Regions from separate parts of the Exiguobacterium sp. EF_C8 genome, predicted to be linked through region 2. Evidence: riboswitches for the same ligand, from Rfam matches in the RefSeq annotation. Region 2 holds a riboswitch; each other region holds the start of a gene.

What was found. Region 2 has a riboswitch for S-adenosylmethionine ahead of mtnK (S-methyl-5-thioribose kinase). Riboswitches for the same ligand answer to the same signal wherever they lie in the genome.
Region 1: it holds a riboswitch for S-adenosylmethionine, as region 2 does, so the genes downstream of both, ACY2IG_RS16310 (amino acid permease) here and mtnK (S-methyl-5-thioribose kinase) in region 2, are expected to answer to the same signal.
Region 3: it holds a riboswitch for S-adenosylmethionine, as region 2 does, so the genes downstream of both, ACY2IG_RS13255 (methionine ABC transporter ATP-binding protein) here and mtnK (S-methyl-5-thioribose kinase) in region 2, are expected to answer to the same signal.

Annotation. Positions count from the first base shown of each region.
Region 1 covers NZ_CM143264.1:3,086,983-3,093,678, reverse strand. The annotation lists gene gntK (gluconokinase) at 1-669, opposite strand, end outside; gene ACY2IG_RS16320 (GntR family transcriptional regulator) at 662-1,378, opposite strand; gene ACY2IG_RS16315 (ketopantoate reductase family protein) at 1,561-2,478, shown strand; SAM riboswitch class I at 2,515-2,616, shown strand; gene ACY2IG_RS16310 (amino acid permease) at 2,694-4,097, shown strand; gene mmuM (homocysteine S-methyltransferase) at 4,072-5,004, shown strand; gene ACY2IG_RS16300 (MarR family winged helix-turn-helix transcriptional regulator) at 5,075-5,497, opposite strand; gene ACY2IG_RS16295 (CBS domain-containing protein) at 5,680-6,135, shown strand; gene ACY2IG_RS16290 (MFS transporter) at 6,162-6,696, shown strand, end outside.
Region 2 covers NZ_CM143264.1:459,582-466,277, forward strand. The annotation lists gene ACY2IG_RS02510 (MBL fold metallo-hydrolase) at 1-463, opposite strand, end outside; gene ACY2IG_RS02515 (arsinothricin resistance N-acetyltransferase ArsN1 family A) at 524-1,012, opposite strand; gene ACY2IG_RS02520 (1,2-dihydroxy-3-keto-5-methylthiopentene dioxygenase) at 1,138-1,674, opposite strand; gene ACY2IG_RS02525 (methylthioribulose 1-phosphate dehydratase) at 1,691-2,311, opposite strand; gene ACY2IG_RS02530 (2-hydroxy-3-keto-5-methylthiopentenyl-1-phosphate phosphatase) at 2,308-2,967, opposite strand; gene ACY2IG_RS02535 (2,3-diketo-5-methylthiopentyl-1-phosphate enolase) at 2,964-4,154, opposite strand; SAM riboswitch class I at 4,225-4,326, opposite strand; SAM riboswitch class I at 4,532-4,635, shown strand; gene mtnK (S-methyl-5-thioribose kinase) at 4,713-5,879, shown strand; gene mtnA (S-methyl-5-thioribose-1-phosphate isomerase) at 5,876-6,696, shown strand, end outside.
Region 3 covers NZ_CM143264.1:2,494,585-2,501,280, forward strand. The annotation lists gene ACY2IG_RS13245 (MetQ/NlpA family ABC transporter substrate-binding protein) at 1-616, opposite strand, end outside; gene ACY2IG_RS13250 (methionine ABC transporter permease) at 649-1,314, opposite strand; gene ACY2IG_RS13255 (methionine ABC transporter ATP-binding protein) at 1,311-2,333, opposite strand; SAM riboswitch class I at 2,412-2,516, opposite strand; gene ACY2IG_RS13260 (bifunctional cystathionine gamma-lyase/homocysteine desulfhydrase) at 2,574-3,740, opposite strand; gene ACY2IG_RS13265 (PLP-dependent cysteine synthase family protein) at 3,733-4,656, opposite strand; gene ACY2IG_RS13270 (S-ribosylhomocysteine lyase) at 4,653-5,117, opposite strand; gene ACY2IG_RS13275 (class I SAM-dependent methyltransferase) at 5,121-5,759, opposite strand; gene ACY2IG_RS13280 (thioredoxin family protein) at 6,299-6,580, opposite strand; gene gcvH (glycine cleavage system protein GcvH) at 6,679-6,696, opposite strand, start outside.

The DNA.
Region 1 (6,696 bases), 470 kb from region 2:
TTGTCGTGCGTAATCAGTATTAAGTCCGGTACATGACGTCGTTGTCGGTACGGGTTCCGATAAATAGCTTGCATCGATACCCGCGACATGCAGTGCGCCCGTATCCCAACCTAATTCATGAATATTAAAGAGACCAGTTGCTGAAGCGAGAGAGTGGTCGATGACATATGTTCCGAACAGTCTTTGGAACACGAACTCCTTGATCCCGACATACTTTTTCGTTTGAGCGTGGAGCTCCGGACGATCTTCGACGAGCCAACTGATTTTGCTAAGCGGTGACATCGGATGAATCGGTGTCCCGGTCCGGTGATAGATCGAGAGACCATATTGTTCCTTAATCTTGTTCGACCATGCTTCACTCCGACTGTCCGCCCATGTGATGCAGGCAGTCAACGGTTGATGTTGTGCGTCCATCGCAATCAAACTGTGCATGGCACTACTGAACGCGACGAACTTCGGTGGCATGCTCGGATGACGTTTTGTGATCAAGCGGATGGATTCGAGTACGGCATCAAAAATTTCTTCCGGATCCTGTTCCGCCGTCGAACGGTTCGGTGTGTGGAGTGGGTAACCGACGTTCGTTTGTCCGATGACCTCTCCTTTTGTCGTAAATAAGACTGCTTTCGTACTCGTCGTTCCGATATCGACGCCTAACATGTATTCAGTCATGTGAATCGACTCCTTTCGACATCATTTGTTGCGTTTTCCAGAGATCTTCGACTTCCTGAACATCATCAAAGTTCTGATGTAAGGAAGCAACCATCCGTTCACGATCTCCTGTCTCGATCGCTTCGATATACAAGGCATGGTTCGCGAGGATGCGTTCAAAGTCTTCGATGTCTTCCTCGAATCGTACCCGCATCGATAGGAGGATGAAACTTTCCATGACTGGTTTGAGATTTTGCCAAATCATGCTGACATACCCATGATCAATCGAGCGGATGATTGTTTCATGAAACAGTACGTCTTGGAAAGAGAATTCATCAGCATCCTTATATTTGACGGCAACCTTCATCATTTCGAGAATTTTGCTGAGTTCACGGACGAGTTCTGCCCGTTCGACCTTAACAAGTCGCTCGAAGACGAACGTTTCGATGAGTAACCGGACATCATAGATTTCTTGAATGTCGCGCTCGGATAAACCGACGACGACCGCCCCCATTCGTTCGAGACGAATCAACTGTTCGGCTGCAAGGACCTTTAACGCATCACGGACGGGCGAGCGACTGACTGAAAAATCAGAGGCTAATTTGTTTTCGGATAAAATGGTACCGCTTTCAATATTTCCTGAAATGATGCGCATCCGTAGCTCGTGTGCGACACGATCTCCAGCGGAAGCTTTTGCTAACCACTTCAAGGGGTATAACAGTTCTGACATGGAATCACCTGATTTCTAAAGTGAGTATACTTGTATACAAGTTAGTATAAACGTTTTTTTCTAAAATGCAAACGCTTAACTTACATTTTAGTGATTCAAGCAGGAATCAGGAAAATGGTTTCCGATATGTTAGGGTGAAGGAGTAAGTAACGAATCGATTAGTTAAAAAGGAGGTAATGCATATGCATGTTTTAGTCGTAGGTGCCGGAGCAGTTGGAGGTTATTTCGGGGGACGTCTTGCTGAGCAAGGGGAACAGGTGACATTCCTTGTTCGTCCGAAGCGCTATGAACAATTACAAAAGACAGGGTTACAGATCACTAGTCCTCATGGTGATGTTATGATCACGCCTCAGTTAGTGACACGAGACATGCGACTGAATCACACATTTGATGTCGTCTTACTTTCGACGAAAGCCTATCACTTGGATGATGTCCTACAGGATCTTGCGCCATTTGTTTCGAGCGAGACGTACATCATTCCTTTGTTGAACGGCATGCAGCATATACGACGGTTAACAGAAGTCTTCGGAGAAGATCGAGTACTGGGCGGGCTTTGCTTCATTGAATCGACGCTTGATGCAGAAGGGCGTATTGTACAGACAAGCCCGTCGCATCGGCTATTGTTTGGTTCACGAACCGGTAAACCAACAGCGCGTTTAGAGGAGATTGCAACACGTTTTGCGAAAGCGAAGGCACTGATGGCGTACTCGATGCATATCATGGATGACATGTGGCAAAAGTACCTCTTCATTTCGACATTTGCGGGCGTGACGACACTATTTCGCTCTGCCATCGGTCCAATTCGCAAGGACCCAATTGGTCATCAGATGATTCAAGACGTCATGAAGGAAGCGAAGCAAGCGATGGAAGAACAAGGCGCAGTCTTTAATGACGATGTAGAAGCGGTCTTGCTGAAGCAGATGCATGCAATGGAAGACACGATGAAATCGTCAATGTTACGGGACATGGAAAAGGGTCAGCCCGTCGAAGTGAAACATTTCTTTAGTACGTTGCTCGAAACACGCTCTTCACGTCATCTTCAACTGATTGAATCTAATTTATGGATCTATCAAAAAAATCGGGAAATGCCTGTTGACTGAATTATCTGCATTCTGATATGGTTAGGAACAATTACATACTTATCCAGAGAGGTGGAGGGACTGGCCCTATGAAACCTCAGCAACAGGTCGAAAGATACTGTGCTAATTCCTGCGGGTGCTGCACCCGATCGATAAGATTTCCGAATTGTCGACCGACGCATCCGTGAGGATGCGTTTTTTGTTTGAAATAGGGGGAACGAGGAGGAAATGGATTCATGAAAACGAGCGGAGCGTTTCGACGCAAGATGGAATCACGTCATCTGATCATGCTGTCGTTAGGAGGCGTCATTGGAACAGGATTATTTTTAAGTACAGGTTATACGTTGGAACAAGCGGGACGTGTCGGAACGATTTTGTCGTATTTGATCGGAGCCGTCGTCGTCTACTTAGTCATGCTAAGTCTTGGCGAACTCGCTGTACACATGCCGGAAACCGGATCATTCCATAAGTACGCAACGAAGTATATCGGACCCGGTACCGGTTATACGGTGGCCTGGCTCTACTGGCTGACGTGGACGGTCGCCCTTGGTTCAGAATTCACGGCAGCAGGCATTTTAATGCAACGTTGGTTCCCGTCGATTCCAGTCTGGGTGTTCAGTGCATTATTCGCTGCGATGATCCTTGGTATCAACGTCTTGAAGGTCCGCGTATTTGCTGAAGTCGAGTTTTGGTTCTCCGCCATTAAGGTCGTAACGATCATTGCTTTCATTTTACTTGGTGCGGGAGCCATCGTTGGCTTCATCCCATTACAAGATGGTAGCCCAGCACCATTCTTTTCTTCCTTAACGGAAGGAGGATTGTTTCCAAATGGAGCATTTGCGATCTTCATGACGATGCTTGCTGTGAACTTTGCTTACTCAGGAACGGAATTGATCGGCGTCGCAGCGGGTGAAGCGGTCGATCCGAAGCGGACGATTCCGCTTGCGATCCGAACAACGATTTTGCGACTCGTCCTCTTTTTCGTCGGTACGATCATCGTATTAGCCGTCTTATTGCCAACGGAAGGGAAGGGCGTGCTCGAAAGTCCGTTCGTTGCGGTGTTCGAACGAATCGGAATTCCGTATGCGGCAGACGTGATGAACTTCGTCATTCTGACAGCGATCTTGTCGGCAGCGAACTCTGGGCTTTACGCTGCCTCCCGGATGCTTTGGTCGCTTGCGAACGAACGCATGATTCCGCGCTTCTTCGCCCAGGTGACGCCAAGTGGGGTTCCACTTCGAGCTGTATTGTTCAGCATGCTTGGCGGAGGACTTGCTTTGCTGTCTAGCATCTATGCAGCAGGAAGTGTCTATATTGCGCTCGTCTCGATTTCCGGCCTTGCTGTCGTCGTCGTCTGGATGAGTATCAGCGTTGCGCAGTATCGCTTCCGGAAACAATTCCTCCGCGAAGGGCATACGGTCGACGAATTGGTCTATCGTACACCACTCTTTCCATTGGTACCGATCGCCGCTTTCGTCGTCTGTTTGATTTCCCTGATTGGTATCGGATTTGATCCGACGCAACGAGTCGCCTTGTATTGCGGTATCCCATTCATCGTGATCTGTTATGTCGTTCATGCGTTCACGAATTCTTCTCAGAAACGGAGTGTTGAAGATGTCCCGAATCAAAAATCCAGTTGATCAACGATTACAGGAAGTTCCTTTCCTAATTTTAGATGGTGCGCTTGCGACTGAACTCGAACAAAAGGGATTCGACCTGAACGATCCACTCTGGTCAGCACGCCTCTTAATCGAAGCACCGGAACAGATTGAGCGTGTCCATCACGATTACTTTGAAGTAGGCGCCGATGTTGCGATCACCTCAAGCTATCAAGCAAGTATCGAAGGATTCAAGCAACGTCACATCACGACCGAGGAAGCACAAGCGTTAATTCGACAAACGGTTACCTTAGCGCAAGATGCACGGACGCGTAGCGGAAAGAGTGCCGCATTGATCGCGGGATCAGTTGGTCCTTATGGTGCCTACTTAGCAGATGGTTCTGAGTATCGCGGTCATTATGGTGTGTCAGCAGATGTGCTAGAAGCCTTCCACAGACCGCGCATCGAAGCATTGATTGAAGCGGGGGCTGATCTGCTGGCATTCGAGACGATTCCGTCGCTTGAGGAAGCTGTCGTGTTGTTCGGGATTCTCGAAGCGTTCCCGGAAGTATCTGCTTGGCTGACGTTCTCGCTTCAAGATGCGACGCACATCAGTGAGGGAACACCGCTTGCGATATGCATCGAGACAATCGGACAGCATCCGCAACTTGCAGCAATCGGTGCAAATTGTTTTCCGGCATCCTACGCGACCGACTTCATCCGTCAAGTTAAGACGTTGACGAGTGTTCCAATCATTGTCTATCCGAACTCCGGTGAAGTCTATGATCCGGTCGCAAAGACGTGGTCGGGTACGAATCAGTGCACGTCGTTCCAAGCCATCGCAAAGACATGGTATGAAGCTGGAGCACGATTGATTGGCGGTTGTTGTAGAACTTCACCGGAACATATCGCGCAAATTCGTTCGGTTTGCCAGGTTTCTCATACGTGATGAATGATGACGAAAAAACGGACACGAAATCAATCGATTTCGCGTCCGTTTTTTTAATGGTGTGATTCCATTACCGTTCGCGCAAGGCGCGATTGAATTGTTGCAATAGGCGTCCGAAATCTTCTGCATCATCCGCTGGCCAGTCTGTCAGTAGACGTTCGATGCTCGCGAGACGTGCGGTTCGGTAGATGGTGAGTTCTTGTTGTCCTTTATCTGTAATATGATAGAAAAAGGCTCGCCCATCTGTCGGATCTTTTACTTTTTCAACGAGTTGCTTCTGATCGAGTGCCGCTGCTTGGCGACTGACGGTCGAGACATCGAGCTGAAGTTCACGGGCAAGTGTTTTAACACCGACGTTGCCGGAATCCGCTAATTGTCGCAGTAAGAGATAAGAAGCACGGTCCAAATTACGATTGTCTGCCGTCGCCGTCGTTAAGCGCCGGATCAGGATCGCTAACTCGAGTTCAATGGTTTCGAGTGATTGTTGAGACATCGGGTATCTCCCCTTTCAAAAAAGTCTCTCTGTCCCTCATGATTACCCAATGTGGATAAGCTGTCAATGCGAAAAGCAGGAGGCTTGACAGAGTTGTAGTTGTATTATACAATCATTTTTGTTCTTTTAATTGTATCATACAACTTTCGTAGATGAGAAACGAACGACAAAGGAGAATTCAGATGAAAGCTTATGAATCGATGAAACAAGAGGTCATTACGGTAAACGATACAGATCTGATTCGTACGGTCATCGAACGATTCATTCAATCTGGTATTAGCGGCGTACCCGTCATCAATGCCGAGCAAGAGGTCGTCGGTTATATCAGTGACGGAGATATCATGCGCGCGATCGGAAAACACAAGGACATCATCGTCGATACATTCTTATATGTAGATGTCATCAAAGGAGACGAAGAAGATTATGAAGATCGAATTCGTCATATCTTGAATCGACCTGTCATGGAACTTGCACGCCGGAAGGTTGTAACAGCAGACGCTGATACAGAAATGGAAGAGATTGCAGCAACGCTCGGTTCAAAACGGATCAAAAAGCTTCCAATCCTTAAGGCAGGACGTCTTGTTGGGATCATTAGTCGAGGCGACGTCATCCGCCATTCGTTTAAACAGTTCATATAATACATTCAATAGAAAGAAGGGACACTATGGCACTTGCTGAAAAAACAACGACGCTTGAGCCGGAAACGGTATTAGCGGAAAGCAAACATGGATTATTCCATCAACCGGTTGCTGTTTGGGCAGTCTTTTTCGCCAGTATTACAGCATTCATGGGAATGGGACTCGTCAATCCCGTGTTACCGACGATTGCCGAGAATTTAGAAGCGTCCAAAAGTGAAGTAACGCTCTTATTTACAAGTTATAACGCCGTCATGGCATTCGCGATGTTAATTACAGGCGCGATCTCATCACGGATTGGTCAAAAAGGAACATTAATGCTCGGGATCGCCGTCATCGCAACTGTTGCTGGTTTTGCTTCACAAGCAGACAGCATTTGGACGCTCGTCGCGTTACGCGGTGGATGGGGACTTGGGAACGCTTTGTTCGTCGCAACCGCACTGGCTGCGATCGTTTCGCTGTCGTCAGGCGGAACAGCAAAAGCCATCATTTTGTATGAAGCAGCCGTTGGTCTTGGGATTTCGATTGGACCGCTATTAGGCGGAACACTCGGTTCGATCACAT
Region 2 (6,696 bases):
CTGCGATATAAAGCGTCGGTTCGTCCGGATGCGTGAGGACGAGTCCGGAGACATGTCCCATTCGTTCACCGATTTCACCGACACCATGCTGTCCACCTGTTCGATGGACCTGGATATCACCGATCGTCACACCGGAATCGAAGGAAGAGACGTTCGTGAAGCCGGCTTCTCGGATTTGCCGTGCGTCTTCTTCTTGCTGCGCATAGAATGGCAAATGCTTGGGTAGAAATTGTTTTGCAGCATCATCGAAATGATCCGCGTGCAGATGCGTGACGAAGACAGCGTCAGGATCGAGCAGTGTCTTAACATCGACCGGTAAGTCGACGAGTGGATTGGCGACGGCATTCGGCGTTTGACCGAAAGGAGGTAAACTGCCTTTTTCGCCGAGAAACGGATCGATTAGTAAAACTTGATTGGCATACGTGACGACAAGCGTCGCATTACGAATTTGTTGAATATCCATTAGGTTCATCCTCTCTCAATGACTCGGATTGATTATTCCCTGTCTGGCATTCAATGAATCCTATCGTAAGCGTTTCTCCATCGCCATGACATCGACGTAGTCGCCGTTCAAGCGACCTTGTTCCTTAAATGTCCCAACAATCCGGAATCCGGAACGGATGTAGAGCTTTTGTCCGATTTTATTGAACGGGAAGGTAAAGAGAATCAGCTTATGCATCTGATGATCGCGCGCATGTTGTTCGGCAGTTTCTAACAACTGTGTCCCGATCCCTTGTCCGCGATGTGTTCGAGTAATGTAGACGGAAATCTCACCAACTGTCGCATAGACAGGACGCGGGTTATACGGATCAAGAGAAATGAAGCCGAGGACACCTGTCTCATCTTCTGCGACATATCCAGCGTAGCGATGCGTACGCTCTGCATACCACTGGGTCATGAACGATAAATCTTTTCGATCCGTCTCAAGCGTTGCGATTCGGTCTTCGATGCCTTCATTATAAATGGATAGAACGGCGGGTAAATCATGTTCCGTTACAGGACGAATATGCATGTTGCTCACTCCCCAATCGCTTTTCCCTCATTATATCTGTTACGTGTCGATGTAGTGATATGTTTGTGAGATAAGAAAAAGCGCCGATTCTCCTTATATAGAAGAAATCAACGCTTTTGTCGTTCTTAAGAGACCGTGGATGTCTCGTTCTCGTAAATTGGAACCCACCCATCTGTCGTGACGAAAATTCGAACAGCGACGACTTTCCGATCCTCTTGGAGCGTAAAGTAGTGGCGTGTATTGACAGGAACAGAAATCAAATCACCAGGATTGAGTTCGATGTTATAGTAGCCGACTTCTTCGTCTTTGATCGCGAAGACGCCGTGACCGCTTACGATGAAACGGACTTCATCATCCGTGTGATGATGTTCTTTCTGGAAGTTGACGAGCAACTCGTCAAGGTTCGGTGTCGTATCCGAAAGTGAAATGATATCAGCTGTCTGATATCCACGACGTTCTGATACGTCTTTGATTTCTGGAGCGAACGTATCGAGAATCGTTTGTTTGTCGGCATCCGTCAGTGTGAAGTTCTCAACGAGAGGTGCTGGTAGTTTTGAGACGTCCCATTGTTCGTAAAGAACGCCGCGCGATGCGAGGAAGTCAGCGACTTCCGTTTGATCCGTATACCGTGTGTTTGTTTCTTGGAATAAGACTGTTGCCATGAGATGATTCCTCCTTTTAATAGATAGATTGACGGCATGATTGCAACGTCAACGTATAGTTGAATAAAAACTCGAAGGCTTCGAGGTGTTTCTTTGCTTCAAAGGCGGTCGGTGCCCAGACCGTGATTCCGTGATTGCGAATCAGGACGGCACCGCTGTCCGCTGTGACATATGGCGCAAAAGCAGCAGCGAGTGTCGGGATGTCCGCGTGATTCGGAATGATCGGCACCGTGACCGTCGCATCTTCTTCCCAGTGACCGAGTGCCTTGATGATTTCTTGACCGGAGAAGGTGATACTTCCCTGATCGCCATATAACTCCGAAATCACATTGTTCGCAATCGTATGGACATGCAGGGAACATCCGGCGTTCGTTCGGTTGAACACTTCGACATGGAGCAATGTCTCAGCAGAAGGGCGCCCGGATTGCTCGCCGATCAATTGACCGGTCGCATCGACATGAACGAAGTCGTCAGGAGTCGTCTGCCGCTTATCTTTCCCACTTGCCGTCACAAGAAATTCAATCGGAATACCGGACGTCCGAATGGCGAGGTTACCACTCGTACCAGGGAACCAATCGCGCGCTGCAAGTTCTTGTTTGATGGCGCGTAGTTCTTCATAGCGTCGCATGAATGTCATATCGTCACCTCCGATCGTGCTAAATCATGAACGATATCGTGGAACGTCTCAAAAGGTGTATAGGCGATATCATTTTCTTCACACAACGTGATCAGATAATCACGGGCATAGACACGATCCGCTTGTTTTGCGAGTTCGAAGTCCGTCACTGAGTCACCGATGACGATGATGACGTCATCGTCTTTGCATAATGTACGGGCAACGGATGTTTTACAACAGCCGCATCCCTTCGTGCAATGGGCATCGCAGGCGTGTGGCCAATCGATGTGGACGAATGGACCACTGAAATCGGCAATGTTACAGTAAATCTGCTCTTGCTCGAGGAACGGTGCTAAGATCGGTTCGACGAAAAAGTCCATTCCACCGCTAACAATCGAAAAATGGATTCCTTGACGACGACTGTACTGAAGCAACTCCGAAAATCCTTCGCGAATGACGGCGCGCTCCATCAAGAAATCAAGATAGTCCGCTTTACCGTCGGACGGCAGAAGCGCGAACATCTGCCCGACACCACTTTGGATCGATAACGTCCGGTCGAGCACGCCACGTTTCAACGGTTCGAAGTCATTCACTGGCACAAATACCTCCATGAGTGCAATGATGTTATCCTGCATCGTTACGGTACCGTCGAAGTCACAAAGAATTCGTAAGGTCATGACTTGATCCCCCAAGCGTCAAGCGCGACTCGTAATTCTTCATGTCGTGACGCAGCATTCGATAGGGATTCATTTGCGAGTGCCGCATCAAGTGCTTGACGAAAAGCGATAACACCAGCCGCAGCACCTTGTGGATGACCATGTACGCCACCACCAGCGTTGATGACGGAATCGATCCCGAAGTCGCGTACGAGTTGAGCGACGAGTCCTGGGTGAATACCGGCTGAAGGGACAGGGAAAATCGTTTTCGTCTGACCGAGGCGAGTCGCTTCGACCGCGATGCCGCGGGCGACGTCCTTCGGAAGAGCGACATTGCCGTAAGGTGACGGGAATAGCGTTAAATCTGCACCAGCAACGCGCGGTAATGTGCCAAGTAAGACAGGCGCTGCAACACCGTGGTTCGGGCTGGCAATCAATGCACCGCTGTAAGCCGGATGATTGAAAATGGGAACGTTGATCTCCGGATCACTTGCCAATTCACGTAAGACGTCGAGTCCGTATGTGAAGGTATTCAACAAGAAAGCAGTTGCTCCAGCGTCAATCAATCGTTTGGCTTGATCCTTGAGCGTAAAGACGGGACCACTAAGTGTGATCGCATACAACGCACGTTTACCGGTCCGGTGGAAATGAGCATCGATAACCTCACGTCCGATCCGTGCCCGATCAATCGTTGGTGTCAACGGATTGTCATATAGGATCTCATCGTCCTTGACGAGATCGATCCCACCAGCAAGTTGTCCTTCGAGTTGATCACGAAGGAACGATAAATCGCGTCCGATGACCCCTTTGAAGATGCTCATTAACAGTGGACGATCTTCGACACCAATCAAGGAACGAACCCCTTCGATCCCGAACTTCGCACCTGGAAAATCCGACGTGAATGTATCGGGTAGTAGCAATTCTGTTAATTTGATTTCACCGTCGAGTGAGAGTTTTCCGAAGACGGTCGTTAAGATCGCAGAAAAGTCGCGCGATACATTGTGTTCCGGGTAACGAATCGTGATATAGCCTTTACCGTCGCGCTCTTCCGTATGTACGACTTCTCCTTTGAACGAGGCGAGTTGTTGTTGCTCAAGATGATTCAGCTCCGTCCAGGAACCAACCGTCAGACCAAGCGCGAGTTGTTCGGCACGTTGCTCCAGTCGATCGCGGGCGGTCAATTGATAAGTAGCTGTGATGTAAGCCATGTCTTTCCTCCTTCAATAAAAAAATGGTCTCTCGTCAGCGACAAGAGACCATGAATGATTCGAACGTGGACTCTTATCTGTCAGCTTAGTAGCTGCAAGAATTAGCACCGTGCCAAAAGGTCGGTTGCTGCGACATCGTAGGGCTTGTCCCTCCGTCTGCTCTTGATAAGAATTGGATGAAATTGTGAAATCTAATTGCAATTTTTACATGAGAGTCACGACTTGTCAAACTATTTTTAGAAAATTTATTTTTTTGAAAATACTCTTTCTATAGATGGCATGAAAACGATGTCCATTTCTCCCTGATTTTAGTTTGACAGCAGGGAAGAGGATTGCGTAAGATTCAAATCAATATCACACACGACAACTACATACGACTCTTATCGCGAGTTGGCAGAGGGAATTGGCCCGATGACGCCGCAGCAACCGACCACTTGGCACGGTGCTACATCCAACAGACGTTTCGTCTGAGAGATAAGAGGACGCAGTGACTTTCCTGCGCCTCTTTTCGATGACGAAAAGAGGCGCTTTTTCGTGTATCACACAGGGGGAACTGAGATGACATACAAAGCATTTACAGAACAGGACGCGATCGAACGGGTCCGCTCACTAGGACTGATCGGCGACGGAGCCGTCGAAGCAGAAGAGATTGGCGACGGCAATCTCAACCTTGTCTTTCGAATTCGAGAAGGTGAACATCGATTGATTCTAAAACAAGCACTCCCGTACGCGAAAGTCGTCGGTGAGAGCTGGCCACTATCACTCGAGCGGGCGTGGATCGAGCAATCCGCACTCCGTGAATTCGCCCGGCATGCCGTGCCGTTCGTACCGCGTGTTTTTCATGCTAGTCACGACGAGGCGTATACGGTCATGGAAGATCTTTCACATCTGACAATCGTTCGAAGCGGTTTACTCGCAGGTGAACAGTATCCGTTGCTTGCGGAACATATTGGTTCTTATCTCGCTCGGACTTTATTCCATACATCGGACTTTGCGCTTGGTCCGGTTGAAAAAAAACGTGTCGCCCGAACGTACTACAATCCGGACTTGTGCGACATCACGGAAAAATTAATCTTCACGGATCCGTTCCATGACGCGGAGACGAACGAGATTGAAGCCGGGCTTGAAGAAGAGGTGGCACGTCTATGGGCGGACGATGAGTTGAAACGCGAAGTCGCAAAACTCGAAGCGCTTTTCATCACGAAAGGAGATGCGTTGCTACACGGCGATCTACATACAGGAAGCATCTTTGCTTCGGCAACGGAAACGAAAGTCATCGATCCAGAATTCGCCTTTTATGGTCCATTCGGATTTGATGTCGGACAGTTCATCGCCCACTTATTCTTTGCAGCATACCCGGATTATTCAGCACTTCGTGATGCCCGGATTCGCGACATCGATACGTTCTGGCTGACGTTCGCTTCGACGTTCCGCGCCTTATGGGAACGCGAAGCCGTCGAACCATTCCGGACATCGGGACTCGTCGACGATGTACTGAGCACGATCTTGCAGGATGCCCTTGGCTTTGCCGGTTGCGAACTGATTCGTCGGACGATCGGACTCGCACCAGTCGCTGATTTAGAAACGATTAGTTCTATGACGGAACGACTAGAACGAAAACAACATGCTTTACGTTTAGGATCGGCGTTAATCAAACGTCGGACCGAATGCCGGACATTTGATGATTTACGAAACTTCGACGTAACGGAGGAACTTAGCCGATGAGTACATTCGTTCAAAGTATTCGTTATGAAGATCGTGTCTTGACGATTCTCGATCAGACACGTCTACCGCAGGAAGAACACTATGAAGTCATTACCGATCTTGCACAAGCGGTCGAAGCGATTAAACAACTGCGCGTCCGAGGGGCGCCTGCGATCAGTTTATTTGGCGGATTCGTACTCGTTCAAGAGGCGTACCGGTTTGAAGCAGAACTGTCGATCTATAAGCAGACTTTGCTTGAGACATCAGCGACGTTACTCGCGACACGACCGACGGCTGTTAACTTACGAAATGTCCTTGATCAATTGAATCCAATCATTCAAGACGGGACGTCGGTAGAAGAGATCCGCGAACGGCTCGAGCAGCGGACGATTGCCTTATACGATCAGGATGCGCAGACGTCACGTCAAATCGGGATTCATGCACTTGAATTGTTCCAGTCAGGTAACCGGATCCTAACGATCTGTAATGCTGGATCGATTGCGACCGCTGCTTATGGAACAGCACTTGCGCCGTTCTATATCGCAAAAGAACGCGGCATTGAATTATCTGTTTTTGCGAGTGAGACGCGACCATTACTGCAGGGAGCACGACTGACGACATGGGAGCTACAACGTGCCGGCATCGATGTCACGCTAATTACAGATAACATGGTCGCCCATACGCTGAAAGAAAAACAGATCGATGCAATCATCGTCGGGGCGGACCGGATTACACGCAACGGAGATACGGCGAATAAGATCGGAACGTTCCAACTAGCATTACTCGCTCAAGCTTTCGGTATCCCGTTTTACGTCGCAGCACCGCTCTCGACGTTTGA
Region 3 (6,696 bases), 1.1 Mb from region 2:
TGTTGATGAGGACTGCGTCGCCTTCATTGTTTTTGTAAGCTTGCGGAAGAAGCGATGCTTCGATGTTCGTCTTGAACTTGAGTTTCTTCGGGTTCTCCGCGATGTCACCGAGTTGCGCGTCTGTCGTTTTACCGTCTTTGAGTTTGATTAATCCTTCGTTTTGAAGGAACGTCAAGACTCGACCGCGTTCCGCGACGTTTGAGCTCGTTAAGATCGTTGCACCGTTTGGCAACTTATCGAGTGACTTGTATTTCTTCGAATAGATACCGAGTGGTTCAACGTGGACGCCACCTGCGTTCGCAAACTTATACGATTTGTTTTCTTTCTCTTGTTGCTCGAGATACGGCACATGCTGGAAGTAGTTCGCGTCGAGTTCTTTTTCAGCGAGCGCTTTGTTCGGAAGCACATAATCTTGGAATTTCTTGATTTCAAGTTTGTAGCCTTTTGCTTCATATTCCTTTTTAACGTGCTCGAGAATCTCAGCGTGCGGTACGTTTGAAGCACCGATGACGAGTGTCTTGTTGTCGCTTCCTGATGATTTTTCGCCACAAGCAGCAAGACTGATTGCTAAAACGGATACAGCGGCAGTACCTACGAATTTTTTCCAAACTTTCATGAATGATTCCTCCAATATGAATAAAATTTGAATTAACGTTTATCGATTGCTCGGATCAGTAAGTCCCCAATGATTTGGATGACGAAGACGATTGCTAAGATTAAGAGTGTCGCAATGACGATGACATCGTTTTGAGAACGCTGGAATCCTTCGATGAAGGCCATGTCCCCGAGTCCACCTCCGCCGACTACTCCGGCCATTGCCGTGTAACCGACAAGTGCAACGAGTGTAACCGTGATACCAGAAACGATAGCAGGCAATGCTTCTGGGATTAAGACTTTGTAGATGATTTGGAACTTCGTCGCGCCCATCGATTCAGCTGCCTCGATGACACCTTTATCGACTTCGCGAAGTGCGAGTTCAACCATCCGACCGTAGAACGGTGCGGCTCCTAAAATCAGTGCCGGTAATGCTGCTGTTGGTCCGAGGAACGAACCGACGACTGCTTTCGTAAATGGAATCAATAAGATCAGTAAGATGATGAACGGAATCGAACGGAAGACGTTAACGATCAAGCTCAAGATCGAATAAAACGCCCGATTTTTGAACAACAATTCTTCATTTGTCGCAAACAATAATAAACCAATGATCAAACCGAGAACGAATGTCGAAAGACCAGCGACTGCCGTCATATAGATCGTACTGCCTGTCGCTTCCCACACCATGTCCCAGTCTAGGTTGTCAAAGAATGAAATCATCGGTGATCCACCTCCACTTCAACATCACTGGCTTGAAGCTTCGTGATGACCGCTTGTGTTGCTTCTGTTTCCCCGATTAACTGAATGAACAGCGTACCGAGCGCCCCTTCCTGTGATTGACCGACGTTTCCGCCGATGATATTGAACAGGACGGGTGAATCCTTCATGACTTCCGCGAGGATCGGACTTTCCGCCGTCGATCCGACGAATGTCAACTGAACGATTTTTCCGGTTGGGTAGCGTTCGCGGAGTTTCGCGAACGTCAACTCGTTTTCCGATGGCGACGTCAATTGTTTGACGAATTCCTTCGTCATCGCTTGCTTCGGATGACGGAAGACTTCTGCGACCGGTCCTTGTTCGACGATTTTACCGGCCTCCATGACGGCGACCCGGTGACAGATTTTTTGAATGACGTGCATCTCGTGTGTGATCAAGACGATCGTCAGTTTCAATTTTTCATTGATGTCGACGAGTAACTCAAGAATCGAGTCCGTCGTCTTCGGATCGAGTGCACTTGTTGCCTCGTCACATAAGAGAACGTCCGGGTTCGATGCCAGTGCCCGAGCGATACCGACACGTTGCTTTTGACCACCGGATAATTGCGACGGATAGGCTTTTTCGCGTCCATCCAAACCAACGAGTTGGATCAGTTCCGCGACCCGTTCCTTGCGGCGTGCCTTCGGAAAGCCACCAAGTTCGAGTGGGAACATGATGTTCTCTTCAACTGTTCGTGACCAAAGTAAGTTGAAGTGCTGGAAGACCATCGAGACATTCTTGCGGACGCCCCGTAATTCTCTAGGTTTCAGCGATGTCATTTCGACACCATCGATTTGGATCGAACCACTCGTCGGTGCCTCAAGCATATTCAGCAATCGGATCAAGGTCGATTTCCCTGCTCCGGAATAACCGATTATTCCAAAAATTTCACCGCGCTCGATTGTCAGATCGACATTCGCGACGGCTTCGACCGCTCCGCGCTTTGAGCGATAAATCTTTCCTACGTCTTGTAAACGAATCACAACTGTCCCTCCTAAAATAAAAAAAGTGCGCGCGTTTTAGAGCAAACGCGCGCACTTTTCAGTACACAAAACCATTTGCTCTCATCTCCCAGACTTTTGTCTGCTGGAATTAGCACCACTTCGGATTAGATCCGCGGTTGCCGGGTTTCATCGGGCCAGTCCCTCCACCACTCTTGATAAGAGTTTCGGTATTAAGTTTGTAGAATATATTCTGAATATTAGCAGGGGTTATTTTTGTTGTCAAACAGTTTTTTCAGAAACTTTTTCGAGGAACGTGAAAGCACGCGTTAAGTCTTCTTTCAAATCCTCCGCATCCTCAAGTCCAACTGAAATCCGGACGAGACCGTCCGTGATGCCGAGTTCTGCGCGACGTTCTGCTGGGATCGACGCGTGCGTCATCCGTGCCGGAACCGAAATCAGGCTCTCGACGGCACCAAGACTCTCAGCAAGTGTGAAGAAATGTGTCGCCTCGACGAGTTTTTCTGCGTTCGCTGCTGAACCGACATCAAAGCTGATCATCCCACCAAATCCAGTCGCTTGTTTCGCTTGGATGTCGTGACCAGGATGCGATGCAAGTCCTGGGTAGAAGATGTTCGAGACGATGTCTTGCGCTTGCAAGAACGCAACGAGATCATGGGCTGTCTCTTCGATCGCATCCATCCGGATACCGAGTGTACGAAGACCACGGACGAGCAAGAAGCTGTCTTGCGGTCCAAGCACGCCGCCTGTCGAGTTTTGGATGAAGTGCATCTCTTCGCCGAGCGCATCATCTTTGACGACGACAAGTCCAGCGACGACGTCCGAGTGTCCGCCGATGTATTTCGTCGCACTGTGCAAGACGATGTCTGCACCGAGCGCGAGTGGTTGTTGATGATATGGTGTCGCGAACGTGTTGTCGACGACGAGTTTAAGATCGTGACGTTTGGCGATCGTTGCGATCGCTGCGATGTCCGTTACTTTCAACAACGGGTTCGTCGGTGTTTCGACGTAGACGATCTTCGTGTTGTCTTGGATCGCTGCTTCCGTTGCTGCAAGGTCCGTCGTATCGACGAATGTCACTTGAATGTTGAACTTCGGTAAGACGCGTTGCATCAAGCGGAACGTACCACCGTAGACATCATCTGTCATGACGATGTGGTCGCCAGACTCAAGCAAGTGGAAGACGGCATGAATCGCTGCCATCCCAGAACCGAACGCAAAACCACGTGCGCCGCCTTCAAGATCCGCAATCAATCGTTCGATGCTCGTCCGTGTCGGGTTCGCTGTCCGTGAGTATTCGTATCCGTCCTTAAGTTGACCGATTTTATCTTGCTTGTATGTGCTTGTTTGATAGATTGGAGGTGTAACGGCTCCTGTTGCCCGATCGACACCTGTTCCTCCATGAATCAATGCTGTCTTCTTACGCATGAGTTTCGTCCACCTTTTCAAAGATTTGTTGGCTTAAATAGCGTTCGGCACTGTCTGCGAAGACGGTGACGATCGTACTGCCGGGGTGACGCTTTGCGATATCAAGCGCAGCAACGAGCGCTGCCCCTGCTGAGCTACCGACGAGTAATCCTTCGCGAGCAGCGAGTGTATGAACCGCGTCAAATGCATCACGGTCAGAAATCGTATGAATCTCATCAACGAGTTCATGCGGAACGAGGCTTGGCCATTTCGCTGTACCGATACCTTCTGTCTTATGCGGACCGGCTGGACCACCGTTCAAGACGGAGCCTTCCGGTTCGACGATTGCTGCTTTTGTACCGAGACGTTGTTTTAAGAAGTCCGCTGTTCCGGCGAACGTACCACCTGAACCACAACCGGCAACGAACCAGTCGATATGCGGTAAGTCCGCAATCAGCTCAGGACCGAGTGTCCGCTGATACGTGACTGGGTTCTCTTCGTTTTCGAATTGTAACGGAACGTAACTATTCGGAATTTCCTGACCGAGTTCTTTTGCCCGGTCGATGGCCCCTTGCATATCGAGTTCAGTCGGCGTGTTGACGACGGTTGCGCCGAGTGCCCGCATCAACGTCTGCTTTTCCTGACTGAATTTTTCCGGAACGACACAGATGACTTGGAGATCGTATTTTTTAGCGGCGAGCGCCAAGCCGATGCCGGTATTCCCGGCTGTCGGCTCGATGATCGTACCGCCTGGTGTCACATGTCCGTTTTCGATTGCTGCATCAACGAGTTGAATGCCAAGGCGGTCTTTGACGCTGCCCCCAGGGTTCATCCATTCGAGCTTCGCCAAAATGCGCGTACCAGCAGGCAAATCGAATGAAGTGATCTCGTAGAGTGGTGTGTTTCCGACGAGGTCGCGGACGTTGTTCGCGATCATCCGAAGACGATGTCCCATTCATCACGACCGGCAAGCATTTTCTCGGCATAGTGCTTCGCTCCTTTGAGGTCATGTGCGCTCGCAAATCCACATTGGACTTCGTTTTGCGCTGGAATCTCTTCTGCTGCGAGGACGTCTTTCAACGTCTTCTCAACGAGTTCGCTCATTTTTTCGACCGAGTCGAAGTTCATCATCGCCATATAGAAACCTGTTTGGCATCCCATCGGCGAGACATCGATGACATCATCCGAGTAGTTACGGATGTTTTCAGCAAGTAAGTGCTCGAGTGTGTGCATCGCACGCATCGGCATTTGCTCAACGTTTGGTTGTGTGAAACGGATATCGTATTTGACGACTTGGTCGACTTTACCTTCTTTATATCCTGCGACGCGGATGTAAGGTGCTTTGACTTTCGTATGATCCAGGTTAAAGCTTTCGACGTTCATTTTTTGAAGTGCCATGATTTATTCCCCCATTTTCTCGGCTTCTACGAGCCAGACGAAGTGATTGTATTGTATAAATTTAACAGTGAATCCTCGTGATGTAAACAATTCTTCCATGACTGGAATCAACGGGTAAAACTCGCGTTCGAGATCTTCCGCTAACGCATCAAACCCTTGAGCACGTGCTTCACGGATCGTTTGCAGGCGTGCCTCTTCTGAGACGAACATCGTATCCGCGTAGACGATTTTTCCGTCTGCCGGTAAATGTGATGCCATCAGTTCGATTGCTTCTCCCTTTTCCTCATCTGTTAGATGATGAAACGCATACGTCGAAACAAAACTGCGTGCTTCCTTCGCCTCGAACGAGAGGAAGTGACCGTCTTGTACATCAAGTGACGGAATCTTTTCCGTCAGGATTGCCCGCATCTCCGGACTTGGTTCGACGGCGAGTACGGCGTCGTGACGTGCCAGAAGACGTTGTGTCAGGTTCCCTGTGCCTGCTCCGAATTCAATGACCGGCGACTGCGCTTTATCCGCAACTGTATCCAAAATCTCATCGTATCGACGAAAAACCTCTTTATACTCCGGATCATGTCCGGTTACTGTCTCGTCATACGTTGATGCCCATTCTGTGAAAACATCCATAAAACGTACTGTCATGCCTTGTCGTCCTCCATCTCACCAGTTAATTCCGAGTAATCGGATATGAATTAAAGTAATTTTCCTTATTCGCATTGTAGCAAGGAGATTCTATCCTGGCAAGCGACCGGCTCGAAAAACTTCCAGAAAACAAAAAAAAGGCGTTGCCGGCGAACCGACAACACGAATAATGTGGTTAGAAATGCTACGAAGGAAAACCCAGCTCCATTCGGAATTGTTCGCTCTTCCGCGTGGAGGACGGCGCCTGTTCGACATGATCGCCAGCTTACGTTCACTTCCTGATCGGTCCTTTCGATCCACCACCCGTTCATTGCACCGCTTCGTCTTTGGGGGACGACTTAAGGGGAAACAATACACCGGCTTAGGATGGGAGAAAGGGTTCAGGACTTGAATCGTATTGAACGATCATCTCTGCTAGACTTCCTATAATGCATTTCTAGAAGTTGTTATGAATATACCATTCATATTTCTGCGTTGTCAACGGATTATTGTAAATATTCCGACAATTTAACAAAAAGAAAAATCCAATCGGACTTTTCTTACCGTTCTTGACAGAAAGCAAAGACGTTTTGGACAGACTGGAAAGCATAAAGTCGCTCTACGACTTGGTTTTCTTCAATTCGCAACAACGCAGGAACACTCATGACACGGGCTTCTTCTAAGAAATCCGGAATGAAATTCCCGTTCGCCTTCTGAATCGATTGACCTGATTCCGTCGCTTCGACGATATCGAGCATTCGTTCCGCGATAGCGCATGTCCCGCACATCGGTGCATAGACATACAATAGCCCGTTTTCCGGGACGGTCGTGACTTCTTGCATGACGGTCGCTCCTTTCTTCGTGGTATCTGTCGTCAGTATACAAAAAAAAGAGAGCGGACGAAACGCAAGCGCCTCGTTCACTCTCTTTTCGTTAAGTATTACTCGTTGATCATCGA